2 linked regions of the Methylibium petroleiphilum PM1 genome follow. The protein of the gene in region 2 binds, or shares a complex with, the protein of the main gene of each other region. Links are inferred from orthologs where the notes say so. Each region holds a gene or a part of one and is shown on either strand. Other genes may lie near its edges. The genes, in order: xseA and MPE_RS13270.

The links.
Region 1: the proteins of MPE_RS13270 (region 2) and xseA are in contact, whole or in part, in a cryo-EM structure (PDB 8TXR), measured with the Escherichia coli proteins. The link is inferred for Methylibium petroleiphilum PM1 from one-to-one orthologs.

The regions. Positions count from the first base shown.
Region 1 is NC_008825.1:2,637,664-2,646,454, forward strand. Bases 3,749-6,554 are described here. They hold xseA (exodeoxyribonuclease VII large subunit), read right to left. Parts: upstream 5,921-6,554; coding sequence 4,577-5,920; downstream 3,749-4,576. Other genes in these bases: MPE_RS12510 (DUF192 domain-containing protein), read left to right, coding at 3,749-3,840; sodB (superoxide dismutase [Fe]), read right to left, coding at 3,901-4,482; MPE_RS12525 (MotA/TolQ/ExbB proton channel family protein), read left to right, coding at 6,254-6,554. Outside these bases: ccoN (cytochrome-c oxidase, cbb3-type subunit I), read right to left, coding at 1-691; cbb3-type cytochrome oxidase assembly protein CcoS, read right to left, coding at 762-992; MPE_RS12505 (heavy metal translocating P-type ATPase), read right to left, coding at 982-3,279; more of MPE_RS12510, read left to right, coding at 3,373-3,748; more of MPE_RS12525, read left to right, coding at 6,555-6,895; MPE_RS12530 (ExbD/TolR family protein), read left to right, coding at 6,926-7,363; lpxK (tetraacyldisaccharide 4'-kinase), read left to right, coding at 7,360-8,436; MPE_RS12540 (Trm112 family protein), read left to right, coding at 8,439-8,636; kdsB (3-deoxy-manno-octulosonate cytidylyltransferase), read left to right, coding at 8,633-8,791. UniProt on the Escherichia coli protein: Bidirectionally degrades single-stranded DNA into large acid-insoluble oligonucleotides, which are then degraded further into small acid-soluble oligonucleotides.
Region 2 is NC_008825.1:2,804,604-2,813,320, forward strand. Bases 3,214-5,945 are described here. They hold MPE_RS13270 (exodeoxyribonuclease VII small subunit), read right to left. Parts: upstream 4,844-5,945; coding sequence 4,583-4,843; downstream 3,214-4,582. Other genes in these bases: dxs (1-deoxy-D-xylulose-5-phosphate synthase), read right to left, coding at 3,214-3,685; MPE_RS13265 (polyprenyl synthetase family protein), read right to left, coding at 3,693-4,586; MPE_RS13275 (aromatic ring-hydroxylating oxygenase subunit alpha), read left to right, coding at 5,114-5,945. Also shown: MPE_RS13245 (chorismate-binding protein), read left to right, coding at 1-70; MPE_RS13250 (HAD family hydrolase), read left to right, coding at 67-729; MPE_RS13255 (GTP cyclohydrolase I FolE2), read right to left, coding at 760-1,662; more of dxs, read right to left, coding at 1,790-3,213; more of MPE_RS13275, read left to right, coding at 5,946-6,274; MPE_RS13280 (DMT family transporter), read left to right, coding at 6,334-7,230; MPE_RS13285 (sulfurtransferase), read left to right, coding at 7,365-8,222; MPE_RS13290 (universal stress protein), read left to right, coding at 8,341-8,717. UniProt on the Escherichia coli protein: Bidirectionally degrades single-stranded DNA into large acid-insoluble oligonucleotides, which are then degraded further into small acid-soluble oligonucleotides.

The sequences.
Region 1 (8,791 bases), 170 kb from region 2 along the record:
GGATGTAGTAGTACATCATCCCGAGGAAGCCGGCCGTCAGGAAGAAGCCCACCGCATTGTGGCCGTACCACCACTGCACCATCGCATCCTGCACGCCGGCGTAGGCGGAGTAGCTCTTGGTCAGGCTCACCGGCAGCGCCGCGCTGTTCACCAGGTGCAGCAGCGCCACCGTCAGGATGAAGGCGCCGAAGAACCAGTTGGCCACGTAGATGTGGCGCACCTTGCGGATGCCGATGGTGCCGAAGAACACCACCGCGTAGGCCACCCACACCAGCGTGATCAGGATGTCGATCGGCCACTCGAGTTCCGCGTACTCCTTGCCGCTGGTCATGCCCAGCGGCAGCGTGACCGCAGCCAGCACGATCACCGCCTGCCAGCCCCAGAAGGTGAAGTGCGCGAGCGCCGGCGCGAACAACCGGACCTGGCAGGTGCGCTGCACCACGTGAAAGGAGGTGGCCATCAGCGCGCAACCGCCGAACGCGAAGATCACGGCGTTGGTATGCAGCGGCCGCAGCCGCCCGTAGCTCAGCCAGGGAATGCCGAAGTTGAGTTCCGGCCACGTGAGCTGCGCTGCGATCAGCACGCCCACCGCCATGCCGACCACGCCCCACAGCACGGCCGCCAGCGCGAACTGCGTGACCACACGATCCTCGTAGACCGGCGCTGCTCCCTGGGCCGCCATTGCGTTCATCGAACTCTCCTCGCATCCTGTCGATGACAGGGAGTGTCCGAACCGGAGCCTTGATGCGGCTTGACGCCGGTCAAGCTTCGGTCGATGCGTGCGCGTTCGGGTCGGCCGCCGTGGCGGGCGCGCCGCAGGCGCCGGGCTCTTCCAGCACCCGGGTGGCCTCGCGCTCGAGGTCGTCGAACTGGCCGTGGTGCACCGCCCAGGCGAAGACACCGAGCACGACCAGCGCAAGCAGCACCGAAATCGGCAAAAGCAGGTAAAGGCTGTCCATCCGGTCCGCCGTCCCTTCGTGTTCAGCGCGCAAGGCGCAGCGCGTTGCCGACCACGACGAGCGAACTGAGCGCCATGCCCAGCCCAGCAGCCCACGGCGGCAGCCAGCCCAGCAGGGCCAGCGGCACGCAGACCGCGTTGTAGCCTGCCGCCCAGGCCAGGTTCTGGCGCACGACGGCGGCACAGCGACGTGCGACGCCACGCGCATGGGCAATCTCACCGAGCCGGCTGCCCAGCACCACGATGTCGGCGCGCTGCTGCGCGAGCGCCGCGCCGTGGCCGAGCGCGACGGACACGTCGGCCTGGGCCAGCACCGGGCCGTCGTTCAGGCCGTCGCCCACCATCAGGACGCGGTGCCCCTGGCGCTGCAGTGCGCGCAGGCTGGCCAGCTTGTCCTGCGGCGTCGCGTCGTGCCGTGCATCCGCGAGGCCCAGACGCTGGGCCACCGCCTGCACGGCCCCCGCGCGATCGCCCGAGAGCAGGCGCAACCTGATGCCTTGCTCGCGCAGCGATTGCAGCAGGCCGGCCGTATCGGGGCGCAGCACCTCGTCGAACTCGAAGCGCGCGTGCGGCGGGGCCGCTGTCCCGTCCTGCGGCGCCAGCCACACCGCCGGCCGCGCAAGATCGGTGGGCGGCACGACGCCGACCCAGGCCGCCGACCCGAGCCGCCAGCGCCGGCCGTCGGCATCGAGCGCCTCGAGGCCCTGCCCGGCCTGCTCGCGCGCACCGTGCCAAGGCCAGGACGCGGCGTCCTCGGAGGGCGTCGCGCGCACCAGCGCCTGTGAGAGCGGATGACGGGAGTGGGCGGCCAACGCCGCCGCACGCCGCTGCCAGGCCTGCAGGTCGTCACCGTCCGGCCACACCACCTGCGCGAGCGCAAGCCGGTCTTCGGTCAGCGTGCCGGTCTTGTCGAAGCAGGCGACGTCGATCTGCGCCAGCGTCTCGAGCGCGTCGAGGCGCTGCACCAGCACGCCGCGACGCGCCAGCGCGCCGGTGGCCGCGATCAGCGCCGACGGGGCAGCCAGCGACAGCGCGCAGGGGCAGGTGACGATCAGGATGGACACCGCCACCCACACGGCACGCGACGGGTCGACGTGCATCCACACACCGAAGGCCGCCGCCGCCAGCAGCAGCACGCCGCCCACGAACGGCGCGGCCACGCGGTCGGCCCAGCGCACCGTCGACGGCCGCTCGGTCAGCGCTCGCTGCATCAGCGCCACGATCTGTTGATGGCGGGTGCCATGGCCGACCTGTGTGACCCGCATCAGCACCGGCGCGCCGAGGTTCAGGCTGCCGGCGATCACCGCGTCGCCGACGCCGCGCACCAGCGGCCGCGACTCGCCCGTCAGCAGCGATTCGTCGGCCTGCGTCCGGCCCTCGATCAGGCAGCCGTCGGCCGGGAAGGCCTGCCCCACCGCAACGCGGACCCGGTCGCCCGCGGCCAACCGCGCCGCCGGCACCCAGGCCACGCTGCCGTCGGCGGCGAGTCGCTCGACGCTGTCGGGCAGGCGGCGCAGCAGCGCGTCGAGCGAGCGCGTGCTGCGCTCGCGCGAGCGCGCCTCGAGCCAGCGGCCGGCCAGCAGGAAGCAGACGAACATCGTCAGCGAGTCGAAATAGACCTCGTGACCGAAGATCCCGCCAGGGTCGAAGCTCGCAGCGCTGCTGGCCACGAAGGTGACCGCGATGCCGAGCGCCACCGGCACGTCCATGCCGATGCGCCGCTGGCGCAGCGATTGCCAGGCACCGCTGAAGAAGGGCCGCGCCGAGAACAGCAGCACCGGCAGCGTCAGCACCCAGGCCGACCAGCGCAGCAGCGCGGCGAGATCGGGCGCGATATCGCCCGGCGCCGCGAAGTAGCCGGGCGCCGCGGCCATCATCACCTGCATCATGCAGAAGGCCGCGACGAACAGCCGCCACAGCGCCTGGCGCGATTCGGCCTGTCGGGCCCGCAGGGCGTCCTCGGCATCGGCCAGGTAGGCCTGGTAGCCGGCCCGCTGCACGGCCTCGATCAGGGCCGAGGCGCGGGTGCGGGCGGGGTCCCAGTCGACCTCGGCCCGCTCGGACGCGCCGTTCACCCGTGCCGCACGCACCCCATCGACCCGCTCCAGTGCCGCCTCGATGAGTCCCGCGCAGGCCGCGCAGTGCAGCCCCTGCAGGACCAGCCGGGTGCGGGCCTCGCGCCGGCCGTCGGCAGCCTCCTGCCACGTCGTGCAGGCGGCCAGCGCCGTGTCGTCGTCCAGCGCAACGCGCTGCCGCCCCGACAGTTCGGTCGGCGGCAGGGCCAGCGCAGGGGCGGCAAGTGTCAGGGTGGTGGCAGGCATGGGGCGTCGACGGAGCGCGGCAGGCGTCAGCCTGCGGTCGGCTGCGGACGGCCCCGTGCGTTACTCTAGGACCGAACTCTCCCCGTCGAACTGATGCAGATCAAGCCCGCACCTCGCCGTCACCTCCGTCTCGTCGTTCCCGCGCTGCTTTCGCTGCTGGCGGCGACCGCACCGGCGCAGTCGGGCCCGCAGAAGCTGCCCTCGGTGCGTCTCAATGCGGGCATCCACAACATCCAGGCCGAGGTGGCGCGCACGCCCGAGCAGCGCGCGATCGGCCTGATGAACCGGCCGACGATGCCCCCGAACGACGGCATGCTGTTCGTGTTCGACGAGGCCGCGACGCAGTGCTTCTGGATGAAGAACACGCTGCTCCCGCTGTCGATCGCCTACCTGGCCGACGACGGCACCATCACGCAGATCGTCGACATGCCGCCGCAGACGCTGGATTCGAAGTGCTCGACGAAGCCGGTGCGGCTGGTGCTCGAGATGAACCAGGGCTGGTTCGCCAAACGCGGGCTCAAGCCGGGCAGCCGGCTCAGCGGCGACGCCTTCAAACCCTAGACGCCCACGGCATGAAAAAGGCCGGCACTGGGCCGGCCCGGGATCGCGCCGAGGCGGGACTCAGGCGAAGTTCTTCGCTGCGAAGTCCCAGTTCACGAGCGAATTGAGGAAGGTCTCGACGAACTTCGGGCGCGCATTGCGGAAGTCGATGTAATAGGCATGCTCCCACACGTCGACCGTCAGCAGCGCCTTGTCGGCGGTGGTCAGCGGGGTGGCGGCGTTGCCGGTGTTGACGATGTCCACCGAGCCGTCCGCCTTCTTCACGAGCCAGGTCCAACCGGAGCCGAAGTTGCCGACGGCACTCTTCGCGAAGGCTTCCTTGAAGGCGGCCAGGCTGCCCCACTTGGCGTCGATGGCGGCCGCCAGCGCGCCGCTCGGCGCACCGCCGCCCTGCGGCTTCATGCTGTTCCAGAAGAAGGTGTGGTTCCAGATCTGGGCTGCGTTGTTGAACACGCCACCGCTGGACTTCTTGACGATGTCTTCCAGGCTCAGCGACTCGAACTCGGTGCCCTTGATCAGGTTGTTGAGATTGGTCACGTAGGCTTGGTGGTGCTTGCCGTAGTGGAACTCGAAGGTCTCCTTCGAGAGGTGCGGCGCGAGGGCGTCCATCGCATACGGCAGCGGCGGCAGGGTGTGTTCCATGAGGTCTGTCCTTCCTTGGTCTTGAGCCTGGGGGATGAGAGGGGCATTGTAGGCAGCACCCGCAGGCCGGCCGCCTGCGCGGCGCATGCCTGCATCAGCGTCGGGGCTTGTCGGGTTCGATGCCGATCACCTGCGCCTCGATGCGGCCGTCGGCCAGCCGGGCTTTCACGGTCTGCCCTGGCTGCAGCTGGTTCACCGATGTGAGCGCCCGTCCCTCGGCGTCACCGAGCCACGCATAGCCGCGCGACAGCACGCGCTGCGGGTCGAGCGCACCCAGGCGTGCGACCAGCACGTCGAGCCGCTGGACGGCGCGCAGGCGCAGTTGCCGCGCCGCCTGCATCCAGCGCGAGGCCAGCACCGCCTGGCGCTGCTGCTGTCGTTCGAGGTGGCGGTGCATCGCCGTTCGCTGCCGTTGCGACAGCAGCGCCAGCCGCTCGCGGTGCGGCGCCAGCGCCTGGGCCGGCCGCGCGAGCCGCAGCGCGGTGCGGTCGAGCCGCTGCGCCTGGCCGTCCAGGCGCAGCGCCACGCCGCGTCTGGCGCGCCGCGCCAGATCGTGCAGCACCGCCAGCGCCTCTTCGCGCGGCATGGCGGCCAGCTCGGCCGCCGCGGTCGGCGTCGGTGCGCGCAGGTCGGCGGCGAAGTCGACCAGGCTCACGTCGGTTTCGTGGCCGATGCCGGCGATCACCGGGATGCGGCTGGCCGCGACGGCACGCACCACCAGCGCCTCGTTGAAGGCCCACAGGTCTTCCAGCGAACCACCGCCCCGGGCGACGATCAGCGTGTCGGCCCGGCCGTGCCGTCCGGCGGTCTCGATCGCTGCGGCCAACGCCGCCGGGGCCTCGGCGCCCTGCACCGGGCTCGGGTAGACAATCACGCGCACCTGCGGCGCTCGGCGCTGCAACGCGGTCAGCACGTCGTGCAGGGCCGCCGCCGCAAGCGACGTGACCACACCGATGCAGGCAGGGTGGCGGACGATCGTTCGTTTGCGCGTCGCGTCGAACAGGCCCTCGGCCTCGAGCTGGGCCTTGAGCCGCAGGAAGCGCTCGTAGAGGGCGCCTGCGCCGGCACGCTGCATCGATTCGACGACGAACTGCAGTTCGCCACGTGGCTCGTACACCGCCAGACGACCGCGCAACTCGACGAGATGCCCCTCCTCGGGCGCGAAGTCGAGCAGGCTCGCGGCGCGACGGAACATCGCACAGCGCAGCGCGGCGGTGCCTTCGGCGTCCTTCAGCGTGAAGTAGCAATGGCCGCTGGCGGCTCGGGTGTAGCCGGACACCTCGCCGCGCACGGCGACGGACGCGAAGCGCGCCGCCAGCGTGTCGGCGACTGCATGCACCAGCGCAGCGACCTCCCAGACCCGGGGCCCGATGGCACGGCCCGCTCCCTCCTCCACGGGCATCACGCCGCGCACCGCGGGGCGATCAGCCGGGGCCATCGCAATGGCCCCGATACGCTCCGAGCCCCCTCGAAATGCGGGGATGGAACTCCACAGCCGCGCCAAATAAGGCCGCGCACCGCACTGACCCCGTCATGAGCCTGTCAAAGTTGTGCAAGCCTTTGATTCCAAAGCGTTTTTTTGTGCTCATTGTTTGAGCAATCTGTTCGAGGCCTTGACTGGCGGGCGTTTGAGGCGGGGAGCAAGGTGGTTGCCCACAAAGTTATCCACAACAACGGTGGACGATTGCGGCAGCGAACTCGAGGGGGCTGTCGCGGCAGGCACCGCCGGGGCCGGGCCATAATCGCCGCGACCCGAATCAGGAGAACCTCGTTGTTTTCGATCATACAAGCCGCGGGCTGGCCGATCTGGCCGCTGATCCTGTGTTCCATCGTTGCGCTGGCGCTCGTGATCGAGCGATTCAGCAGCCTGCGCACCGTGCGCGTCGTGCCGCAGCGACTGCTCGATGAAGTCATCTCCGTCACCAGCAAGAGCCTGCCGGCGCCCGAGGTGGTGAACAAGCTGTCGGCCAACTCGGTGCTGGGCAGCGTGCTGGCCAGCGGCCTGCGCGCGGTGATCGCCGACCCGCGCATCACCGAGGACGGCCTGCGCATCGCCTTCGAGACCGCCGGACGTGCCGCTGTGCACCGTCTCGAGCGCTACCTGAACACCCTGGGCACCATCGCTTCGGCAGCGCCGCTGCTGGGGCTGTTCGGCACGGTGGTGGGCATGATCGAGATCTTCGGCTCGCAGGCCCCGGCCACCACCGCCGGCGTCGGAGGCAACCCGGAACAACTGGCGCACGGCATCTCGATCGCGCTCTACAACACGGCCTTCGGGCTGGTGGTGGCCATCCCGTCGCTGATGTTCTATCGCTACTTCCGCGGGCGAGTCGACGAGTACACGATCGATCTCGAGCAGGCCAGCGAGCGCATCATGCCGCACCTGCTGCGCTTCACTTCGCGCCAGAGCTGAGCAGCGGCACCGGGCCCGACGACCATGGCGATGAACTTCCGCCACCGCCGCAGCGAGGAGCCGGAGATCAACCTGATCCCGTTCATCGACGTGCTGCTGGTGATCCTGATCTTCCTGATGCTCTCGACCACCTATTCCAAGTTCACCGAGTTGAAGGTGAACCTGCCGGTGGCCGATTCGGAACGCGCCCGCGACTATCCGAAAGAGATCATCGTCGGCGTCGCGAGCGACGGGCGCTACACGGTCAACCGCGACGCGGTCGCGGGTCGTGACCTCGCCACGCTGACAGCCGCCCTGGCTGCCGCCGCCGCGGGCCAGAACGACCGGGTGGTGATCGTCTCCGCCGACGCGAGCGCGGCCCACCAGAGCGTGATCAATGTGCTGGACGCCGCCCGCCGCGCCGGGTTGCAACAGCTGACCTTCGCGACCCAAGGCAGCCGCAACGGCGCCGACGCCGAGCCGCGTTGAATGCGGACCCGCCCCGCGCGCCGCGGCGCGCACCGCTCGAAGCCTTCCTGACCCAGCAGTGGCTGCGCCGCGGGCCGGTGGCCTGGGCGCTGCGACCACTGGCGGCGCTGTACGGCGCGGCCGTGGCGCTGCGCAACCGTCGCTATCGGCTCACCCCCGGCCGCAGCGTGCGCGTCGGCCGGCCGGTCGTGGTGATCGGTAACCGCATCGCCGGCGGTGCCGGCAAGACGCCCACCGTGATCGCCGTGCTGGCCCATTTGCGTCGCCAAGGCTGGCAGCCCGGCGTGGTGTCGCGCGGACACGGCCGCACTGCCCTCGGCGTGCAGGCCGTCGCCGCCGACACGCCGGCCGACGTCGTGGGCGATGAACCCCTGCTGATCCACCTGCGCAGCGGCGCGCCGGTGGTGGTCGGCCGCGACCGCGTGGCGGCGGCCGCCGCGCTGCTGCGGGCCCGGCCGGAGATCGACGTGATCGTTGCCGACGACGGCTTGCAGCACCGCCGCCTGGCGCGCGATGTCGAAGTCGTGGTGTTCGATGCTCGGGGAGCCGGCAACGGCTGGCTGCTGCCGGCGGGCCCGCTGCGCGAGCCGATCGACACGCCGACCGGTGCCGGGACCGCGCTGGTGCTCTACAACGCCGACCGGCCCAGCACGCCACTGCCCGGCTACGCGACGCGACGCGCGCTGACCGGCGCCGTGGCGCTCGCGGCGTGGTGGCAGGGCACGCCGGCTGCCGCCGCCACGCTCGCTTCGCTGCGCGGCAGGCCCGTACTCGCCTGCGCCGGCATCGCCCAGCCTCAGCGCTTCTTCGAACAGCTGCGCCACGCCGGCCTCGACGTGCAGGAGCAGGCCCTGCCCGACCACGCGGCGTTCGACGCCCTGCCCTGGCCGGCCGCGACCCCCGACGTGATCGTGACCGAGAAGGACGCCGTCAAGCTCCCGGTCGACCGCGTACGACGCGAGCGGCCCGGCACGCGGGTCTGGGTCGCGCCGCTAGACTTCTCGCCCGAGCCGGCATTCTTCGCCGCACTCGACACCGCACTGGCCCCACTGTCACCGCGCCGCGAAGGATGAGCATGGACACCCGATTGATGGACCTGCTGGTGTGCCCGATCTGCAAGGGCCCGCTGACGCACGATCACTCCAGCCACGAGCTGCATTGCGCGGCCGACCGGCTGGCGTTCCCGATCCGCGACGGCATTCCGGTGATGCTCGAATCGGAGGCGCGCGCACTGGACGAGTCGCCCTCGCAGGCCGCACCCCTGTCGGAATGAGCTTCACGGTCCTGATCCCGGCGCGGCTCGGTTCGAGCCGGCTGCCGGACAAGCCCCTGGCCGACATCGCCGGCCTGCCGATGGTGGTGCACGTGGCGCGGCGCGCCCTGGCCAGCGGCGCGGCGGTGGTGGTGGTGGCGGCCGACGACACGCGC
Region 2 (8,717 bases):
GGCGCGGGCCGAGGCCGTGGTCGTGTGCAACGCGCTGCGCGGCGCCGTGCCGGCCCGGTTGGCGACATGAAGCTCGCGCTGTTCGATCTCGACCACACACTGCTGCCCTACGACAGCGGCATGGAGTGGACCCGCTTCCTCGTCGCGCGCGGTGTCGTGGAGGCGGAGCAGGAAGCCGACTACCTGGCGCACTGCAAGGCCTATGTCGAGGGGCGGCTCGACATCGCGGCCCTGCACCGTTCGATGTTCGCGCCGCTGACGCGGCTCACGCGTGCCGAGCTGTCGCACTGGCTCGACGAGTTCGAGACCGAGGTGTCGACGCGGCTGCCCTACGCCGCCCGCGTGCTGGTGGCGCGCCACCTGGGCGTGGGCGACCTGTGCTGCATCGTCACGGCCACGTCGCGCCTCATCGCCGAGCGCTTTGCGCGCGCCTTCCGCATCGAGCACGTGCTCGCCACCGAATCGGCGGTCGACAGCCACGGCGTGCCGACCGGCGAGATCGTCGGGGCGCCCTGCCACGGCACCCACAAGCTCGACAAGGTGAAGGCCTGGCTCGACAGCCAGGGCCGGCCGCTGGCCCGGCTCGAACACAGCTGGTTCTACAGCGACTCGGCCAGCGACCTGCCACTGCTGCGCGCCGTGCGCTACCCGGTCGCGGTGCGCCCCGACGCCTCGCTGCGGGGGATCGCGCAGTTCGAGGGTTGGCCGATCGAGATGCTGGGAGGCTGAGGGCGGCCGCGGCCGCCGCTCACCGGCGCGTCATTCGCGTTCGATGACCGCGAATGCCGAATGGTTGTGGATCGACTCGAAGTTCTCGACCTCGACGCGGTAGCGCCCGATGCGGGCGTCGGCGTTGAGCCGCAACGCCACGTCGCGCACCAGATCCTCGACGAACTTCGGGTTCTCGTAGGCGCGCTCGGTGATCCACTTCTCGTCGGGGCGCTTCAGCAGGCCCCAGATCTCGCTCGACGCCGAGGCCTCGGCGAAGCGCACCAGGGCCTCGAAGCCGAGTTCAACTGCCGAGTCGACGACGGGCCGCTCCCGAGTCGACTCGCCCCCCCCGGGGGGCGGCGGCCGCCGGCGGTCGCCTGGGGGCTCCATCAGCTCGGCGCGGATCGTCACATGCGAACGCTGGTTGTGCGCACCGTAGTCCGAGATCTCCTTCGAGCACGGGCACAGGCTCTTGACCGGCACCACCACCTCGCACCACACCGTCGTGCCGCTACCGGCACGGTGCTCGGCGATCCAGGCGCCCTGGTAGTCGAGCAGGCTCGACACGCCGGACACCGGCGCATGCTTGCGGATGAAGAACGGGAAGCGCGCCTCGATGCGCCCCTCGACCGCATGCAGCTTGTCGAGCATCACCGCCAGCTCGTCGCGCAGCGCGGTGGCGTCGAGCGGCTTGCCGGAGGCGCTGAGGGCGTCGAGCCAGGCGACGAAGCGCGACATGTGGGTGCCCTTCTGCTCGGCCGGCAGCGCCACATCGAGGCTCCAGGACGCCACGGTCGGCGAAAGCTGTTCGCCGATGCGCACGGTGAGCGGATAGCGCACTTCCTTGACGCCGACGCGCTGGATCGCCAGATGGCGTTCGTCGCGCTCGCTCTGCGTGTCGGGGATGTGCTGCGTCAGGCCGAGGGCAGAGGCGTGGGTCATGTCGTTCATGGGCGTCGCGCCGGCCGGCGTGTGCGGCTTCGGGCGTTGAATTCGTTCGCGAGCATGACAGTTTGTATCAGACGCGGCTGTTGCAAGGGCGACAGGGGCCTTGTCGCCTCGATGGCGGCGATAGTCCTCAGCCGTTGATCGCCGGCCGCACCAGCTCGAGCTTGGCGCCGAAGCGCTTGAGGATGCTCTGCTCGATGCCGGCGGCGTCCAGGCCCAGCTGCGCCAGCAGCTTGGCGGGGTCGCCGTGCTCCACGAACTCGTCGGGCAGGCCCAGCGTGAGCACCGGCAGGTTGACGCCGGCGGCCTGCAGCGCCTCGAGCACCGCGCTGCCGGCGCCGCCCTGCAGGCAGCCCTCTTCCACCGTGACGAGGGCCTCGTGGCTGCGCGCGAGGCTCAGCACCAGTTCCGTGTCCAGCGGCTTGATGAAGCGCATGTTGGCCACCGTCGCGTCGAGCTTCTCGGCCGCGGCCAGCGCCGGATAGAGGAGCGTACCGAAGGCCAGGATCGCGATCCGGCGACCGCCGCCGCGCGCCTCGCGCCGCAGTTCGCCGCGTCCCCAGGGCAGCGCCGTCAGCTCGGACTGGACGGCCACGCCGACGCCCGCACCGCGGGGGTAGCGCACGGCCACCGGATGTTGTTGCTCGAACGCAGCGGTCAGCGCCTGGCGGCATTCGTTCTCGTCGGCCGGCGCGATCAGGCTGAGGTGGGGCACGCAGCGGACGTAGGCGATGTCGTAGGCCCCGGCGTGCGTGGCACCGTCGGCGCCGACGATGCCGGCCCGGTCGAGCGCGAACACGACCGGCAGGTTCTGGATCGCGACGTCGTGGATCAGTTGGTCGTAGCCGCGCTGCAGGAAGGTGGAGTAGATCGCCACCACCGGCTTCAGCCCTTCGCAGGCCAGGCCGGCGGCGAAGGTCACGGCGTGCTGCTCGGCGATGCCGACATCGAAGTAGCGGTCCGGGAAGCGCTGCTCGAACTCCACCATGCCGGAGCCCTCGCGCATGGCGGGCGTGATGCCGACCAGGCGCGTGTCCTTCGCCGCCATGTCGCACAGCCACTGGCCGAACACCTGGGTGAAGCTGGGCTTGCCGGGGGCGGCCTTCTTCAGGCCCTCGGCCGGGTTGAACTTGCCTGGGCCGTGATAGGCCACCGGGTCGGCCTCGGCCAGCTTGTAGCCGTAACCCTTCTTCGTGACCACGTGCAGGAACTGCGGGCCCTTGCGGTCGCGCAGGTTCTCCAGCGTCGGGATCAGGGAGTCGAGGTCGTGGCCGTCGATCGGGCCGACGTAGGTGAAGCCGAATTCCTCGAAGATGGTGCTGGGCACGATCATGCCCTTGGCGTGCTCCTCGAAGCGGCGTGCCAGCTCGAGCAGCGGCGGCGCGTTCTTCAGCACGCTCTTGGCGCCCTGGCGGGCCGCGCTGTAGAAGCGCCCGGACATCAGCCGCGCGAAGTAGCGGTTCAGCGCGCCCACCGGCGGCGAGATCGACATGTCGTTGTCGTTCAGCACCACCAGCATGTTGGCGCCGGACACGCCGGCGTTGTTGAGCGCCTCGAAGGCCATGCCGGCGGTCATCGCGCCGTCGCCGATGATCGCGACCGAACGGCGATCCTCGCCCTTGATCTTGGCCGCCAGCGCCATGCCGAGCGCGGCGGAGATGGAGGTCGACGAGTGCGCCGTGCCGAAGGTGTCGTACTCGCTCTCGTCACGGCGCGGGAAGCCGCTGATGCCACCGAGCTGCCGCAGGCCGGCCATGCGGTCACGACGGCCGGTCAGGATCTTGTGCGGATAGGTCTGGTGGCCCACGTCCCACACCAGCCGGTCCTGCGGCGTGTTGAAGACGTGGTGCAGCGCGATCGTCAGCTCCACCGTACCGAGGTTGCTCGACAGGTGGCCGCCGGTCTGCGACACGCTGGTCAGCACGTGGTCGCGCAGCTCCTGCGCCAGTTGCTTGAGCTCGGCGCGCGACAGGCCGCGCAGGTCGGCCGGCTGGTCGATGGTGGACAGCAAGGGATAGGACTTCATGGACGGTTCAGCAATCGCGCTCGACGACCTTGTCGGCCAGCACGCTGAGCCAGGCCGCGTCGGGCAGGCCGCTGCGGGCCAGCGCCGCCTGGGCCTGCTCGCGCAGCGTCTGGGCCCGGCGCTGCGCCGCGCTCAGGCCGAGCACGGTCACGTAGGTGGGCTTGTTCTGGTCGGCGTCCTTGCCGGCGGTCTTGCCGAGCGTGGAGGAGGCCTGGGTGACGTCGAGGATGTCGTCGACCACCTGGAAGGCCAGGCCGAGCGCCGCACCGTACTCGGAAAGCGCCTGCCGGGCCTGCGGGCTCGCATCGCCGCAGGCCGCCCCCATCATGACGCTGGCCTGCAGCAGCGCGCCGGTCTTGCGACGGTGCATGTCGCTCAGCGACTGCTCGTCGAGCGGCCGGCCGATGCTGGCCAGGTCGATCGCCTGCCCACCGGCCATGCCGTCCTGCCCGGCGGCACGGGCCAGCAGTCCGCACAGTCGGGCCTGCAGCGCCAGCGGCACGCTGTCGTCCTCGGGGGTCAGCACCTCGAAGGCCAGGGCCTGCATCGCATCGCCGGCCAGCATGGCCTGCGCCTGCCCGAACTTCACGTGCACGGTGGGCTTGCCGCGCCGCAGCACGTCGTCGTCCATGCAGGGCATGTCGTCGTGGATCAGCGAGTAGGCGTGGATCAGCTCCACCGAGCAGGCGGCGCGCAGGGCGGCCTCGCTGTCGGTCGCGCCGACGGCCTCGGCCGCCGACAGCACCAGCAAAGGACGCAGGCGCTTGCCGCCGTCGAGCACGCCGTAGCGCATGGCGTCGCCCAGGCCGGCCGGCGCCAGCGCCGGCACCCAGCGTTCCAGCGCCGCCTCGACCTGCTCGAGACGGTCGCGCGACCAGGTGTCGAATTCGTCGCGCTTCATGCCGCCGTGGTCCAGGGCTTGAGTTCGCCGGCCTCGAGCACCTGCACCTGCTGCTCCACCGCTTCGAGGCGCCCGCGACAGTAGCCGAGCAGGACCGCACCGCGGCGGTAGCTGTCGAGCAGGCAATCGAGCGGCAACTGGCCGGCCTCCATGGCCGCGACCAGTTGTTCGAGCTCCGCCAGCGCCGCCTCGTAGCTGGCGGGTTCGGCGTCAGGAATCGAGGGGCTGGGCCCGCTGGCGTGTGCTTGCTTGGCCATGTGATCGCGTCAAAACCTGATTGTAGTCAGCCGGGCGTCAAGCCATGCCGGGGTGCGTGAGCATTTGTGAGGCGCCCCCACAGGCTCCGCCGCGCAATGGCCCTAGGGATTGCTGCCATCGGACCGCGCCAGGCCCGGCTCCCGGAGCAGAGGCCGATAGAATCCTTCCTCCTCCCTGCAGCACGCAGGTGCCCCTGCCGTCGCCGTGACGGCGTGGCGCCCAAGCCGTCACCGACGGCCGGCACCGGATATCGGAGACCCCTTCGGATCATGTCCGACCTGAGCATCACCCGCGAAGTCCTCGGGCGCAGCCGCGCGCAGCTGCCCGTGTCGAGCTATTTCGACGAGGATCTGTACCGCCGCGAGGAGGAGCTCATCATCCGACCTGGCCCGCGCTACGTCGGGCATGCGCTCTCGGTGCCCGAGGTCGGCGACCACCATGCGCTGCTGCAGGAAGGCGAAGGCCGGGCGCTGGTGCGCACGCCGCAGGGCATCGAGCTGATCTCCAACGTCTGCCGCCACCGCCAGGCGGTGATGCTGCGCGGGCGCGGCAACACGAAGAACCACATCGTCTGCCCGCTGCACCGCTGGACCTACGACCTGTCGGGGCAGCTGGTCGGCGCGCCGCACTTCCCCGACGACCCCTGCCTGCACCTGAACAACTACCCGGTGCAGCAGTGGAACGGGCTGCTGTTCGAGGCGCCGCGGGAGGTGAACGGCCAACGGATCGGTCGCGACGTGCACGCCGACCTGGCCGGCCTCGCGCTGCCGCCGGAGTTCGACTTCTCGGGTTATGTGTTCGACCGCGTGCACCTGCACCAGTGCGACTACAACTGGAAGACCTTCATCGAGGTCTACCTCGAGGACTACCACGTCGGCCCCTTCCACCCCGGGCTCGGCAACTTCGTCGCCTGCGACGACCTGCGCTGGCAGATGGGCCCCGAGCATTCGCTGCAGACCGTCGGCGTGGCGCGCCATGCCGGCGAGGCGCTGGGCAAGCCCGGCTCCGACGTCTATGGCCGCTGGCACCAGGCGCTGCTGAACTACCGCCGCGACGCGCACGACAGCGTGCCGCCGAAGCACGGTGCCATCTGGCTGACCTACCACCCGACGGTGATGCTGGAGTGGTACCCGCATGTGCTGGTGGTCTCGACCCTGGTGCCGCAGGGGCCGCGCAAGACGCTCAACGTGGTCGAGTTCTTCTACCCCGAGGAGATCGCCGCGTTCGAGCGCGAGTTCGTCGAGGCGCAGCAGGCGGCCTACATGGAGACCTGCGTGGAGGACGACGAGATCGCGCTGCGCATGGACGCCGGGCGCGAGGCGCTGTGGCGACGTGGCGACGACGAGTTCGGCCCCTACCAGAGCCCGATGGAAGACGGCATGCAGCACTTCCACGAGTGGTATCGGCGGCGCATCGCGCTGCCGCGCTGACCGCCGCGCCGCCCCAGGGCCGCCCAGCGCGGCCCGCCTTCCGGTTCCGGACCCGCGCAATGCCTGCCTCCTTGTTGATGATGCTCGCCACGCTGCTGTTCGCGGCGATGAGCGTGTGCGTCAAGTACGCCTCGGCGCACTACGGCACCGGCGAGATCGTGTTCTACCGCGGGCTCATCGGCGCGCTGTCGATGGCGGCGCTGCTGCACCGGCGAGGTGACGGCGTGCGCACGCCGGTGCTGGCGATGCACTTCTGGCGCAGCGCCAGCGGCGTCACCGCGCTCAGCCTGTGGTTCTACTCGATCGCCGGCCTGCCGCTGGCGACCGCGATGACGCTGAACTACATGTCCTCGGTGTGGATGGCGCTGTTCCTGATCGGCGGCGCGATCATGCTCGGCGGCGCGCGCACCGACGGCCGGCTGATCGCGACCGTGCTGGTCGGCTTCATCGGCGTGGCGCTGATCCTGCGGCCGACGATGGAGCGCGACCAGCTCTGGTACGGCCTGATGGGCCTGCTGTCGGGCCTGCTGTCGGCGGTGGCCTACCTGCAGGTCACCGCGCTCGGCCGGGCCGGCGAACCGGAGCCGCGGGTGGTGTTCTATTTCTCCGTCGGCGGCATGGCGGCCGGCCTGCTGACGGCGCTGCCGTCCGGCGGGTTCACGGCCCACACCGACACCTTCGCGGCGCTGATGCTGCTCGCTGTCGGCGGCTTCGCCACCGCCGCGCAGTTGCTGATGACGCGCGCCTACGCCACCGGGCGACCGCTGGTGAACGCCAGCCTGCAGTACCTCGGCATCGTCTATTCCTTCATCTTCGGCGCGCTGCTGTTCGACGACCCGGTCACGCCGATGGCGCTGGGCGGCATGGCGCTGGTGGTGGCCGCCGGCATCGCCGCCACGCAGTTGCGCAACCGCGCGGCGCCGCGAGATGCGGTGCAATCGACCCTTGAAACATGACCCACCCCCGTTGCGCCTTCGGCGCCCCCCTCCAGGGGCGCCGAAGGCGGACCGGCGGAGCCGGATCCGCGGCGGCCGCGCGCTGCCTCGGGTCGCTTGCGAGGAGAAGTGAGTTGAACCGTGTTGCCTCGACCCTGCCCATGCCGCTGATCGACGCTGAGGCGCTGCGCGAGCGGCTGGCTGCCGGCGCGCCGACCGTCGTGGTCGACACCTCGTTCGACCTGGCCGATCCCGCGGCCGGCGAACGCAGCTACCGCGAGGGCCACCTGCCCGGTGCCCACTACCTGCACCTCGACCGCGACCTGGCCGACCACACGCCGGCCACCGACGGCCGCTTCCGCGGCCGCCATCCGCTGCCGACGCGCGAGGCCTTCGCCGCAACACTGACACGCCTGGGCATCACCCCGGCCACGCCGGTGGTGGTCTACGACCGGCAGGGCGCGATGTTCGCTGCCCGCGCGTGGTGGATGCTGCGCTGGCTCGGCCACCGCGAGGTCACCGTGCTGGACGGCGGGCTCGCCGCATGGCGCGCAGTCGGCGGCGCGCTGGAGAGCGAGACGCCGGCGGCCGTCGCGGCGCGGCCTGCCTATGGGCCCGCGGCCTCGCTGGTTCCGACGGTCGATGCCGCCGCGCTGCAGGCCGGGCTCGGTCGCGTGCGGCTGATCGACGCGCGGGCGCCGGAGCGCTTTCGCGGCGACGTCGAACCACTGGACCCGGTGGCCGGCCACATCCCCGGGGCACTGAACCGGCCGTTCAAGGACAACCTCGACGCCGAAGGCCGCTTCCTCGCGCCCGCGGCGCTGCATGCCGCCTTCCTGCCGCTGCTCGCCGGCCGGCCGCCGGCCGAGTCGGTGCAGCAGTGCGGCTCCGGCGTCACCGCCTGCCACAACCTGCTGGCGATGGAACGGGCCGGACTGCCCGGCGCCGCGCTCTACCCGGGCTCGTGGAGCGAATGGTGCGCCGACCCGGCGCGCCCGGTGGCGCGCGGCTGAGCGGAAGTCCGCACCGCGCCCGCGGGCAGGCTCGACGCAAAGCTTGATCCTCGGCAAGATCAGGGGCGGGGCAACGGTGCAAGATGCGCCTGTCAGTCCCGCAGCCAAGGAGGCCGCCATGTACCAACGCATCCTGGTTCCCACCGACGGCAGCGACGTCACCGGCAAGGCCGTCGCCACCGCGGTGTCGCTCGCCAAGGCCCTGGGTTCGAAGATCGAGGCGCTGAGCGTCAAGGAGCCCTTCCCCTACAGCGCGATCAGCGAGATCCAGCCGGTGGCGCCGCAGGAGTACTTCGACGCGCAGGAGCAGATCGCGCAGCGGCGCGTGCAGCAGGTCGCCGCCGCCTGCCAGGCCGCCGGCCTGGGCTGCGAGACCTACACCATCGAGGCGCTGCATCCCTACGAGGCCATCATCGAGCATGCGAGCCAGCGCGGCTGCGACCTGATCGTGATGGCCTCGCACGGCCGCCGCGGCATGAGCGCGCTGTTGCTGGG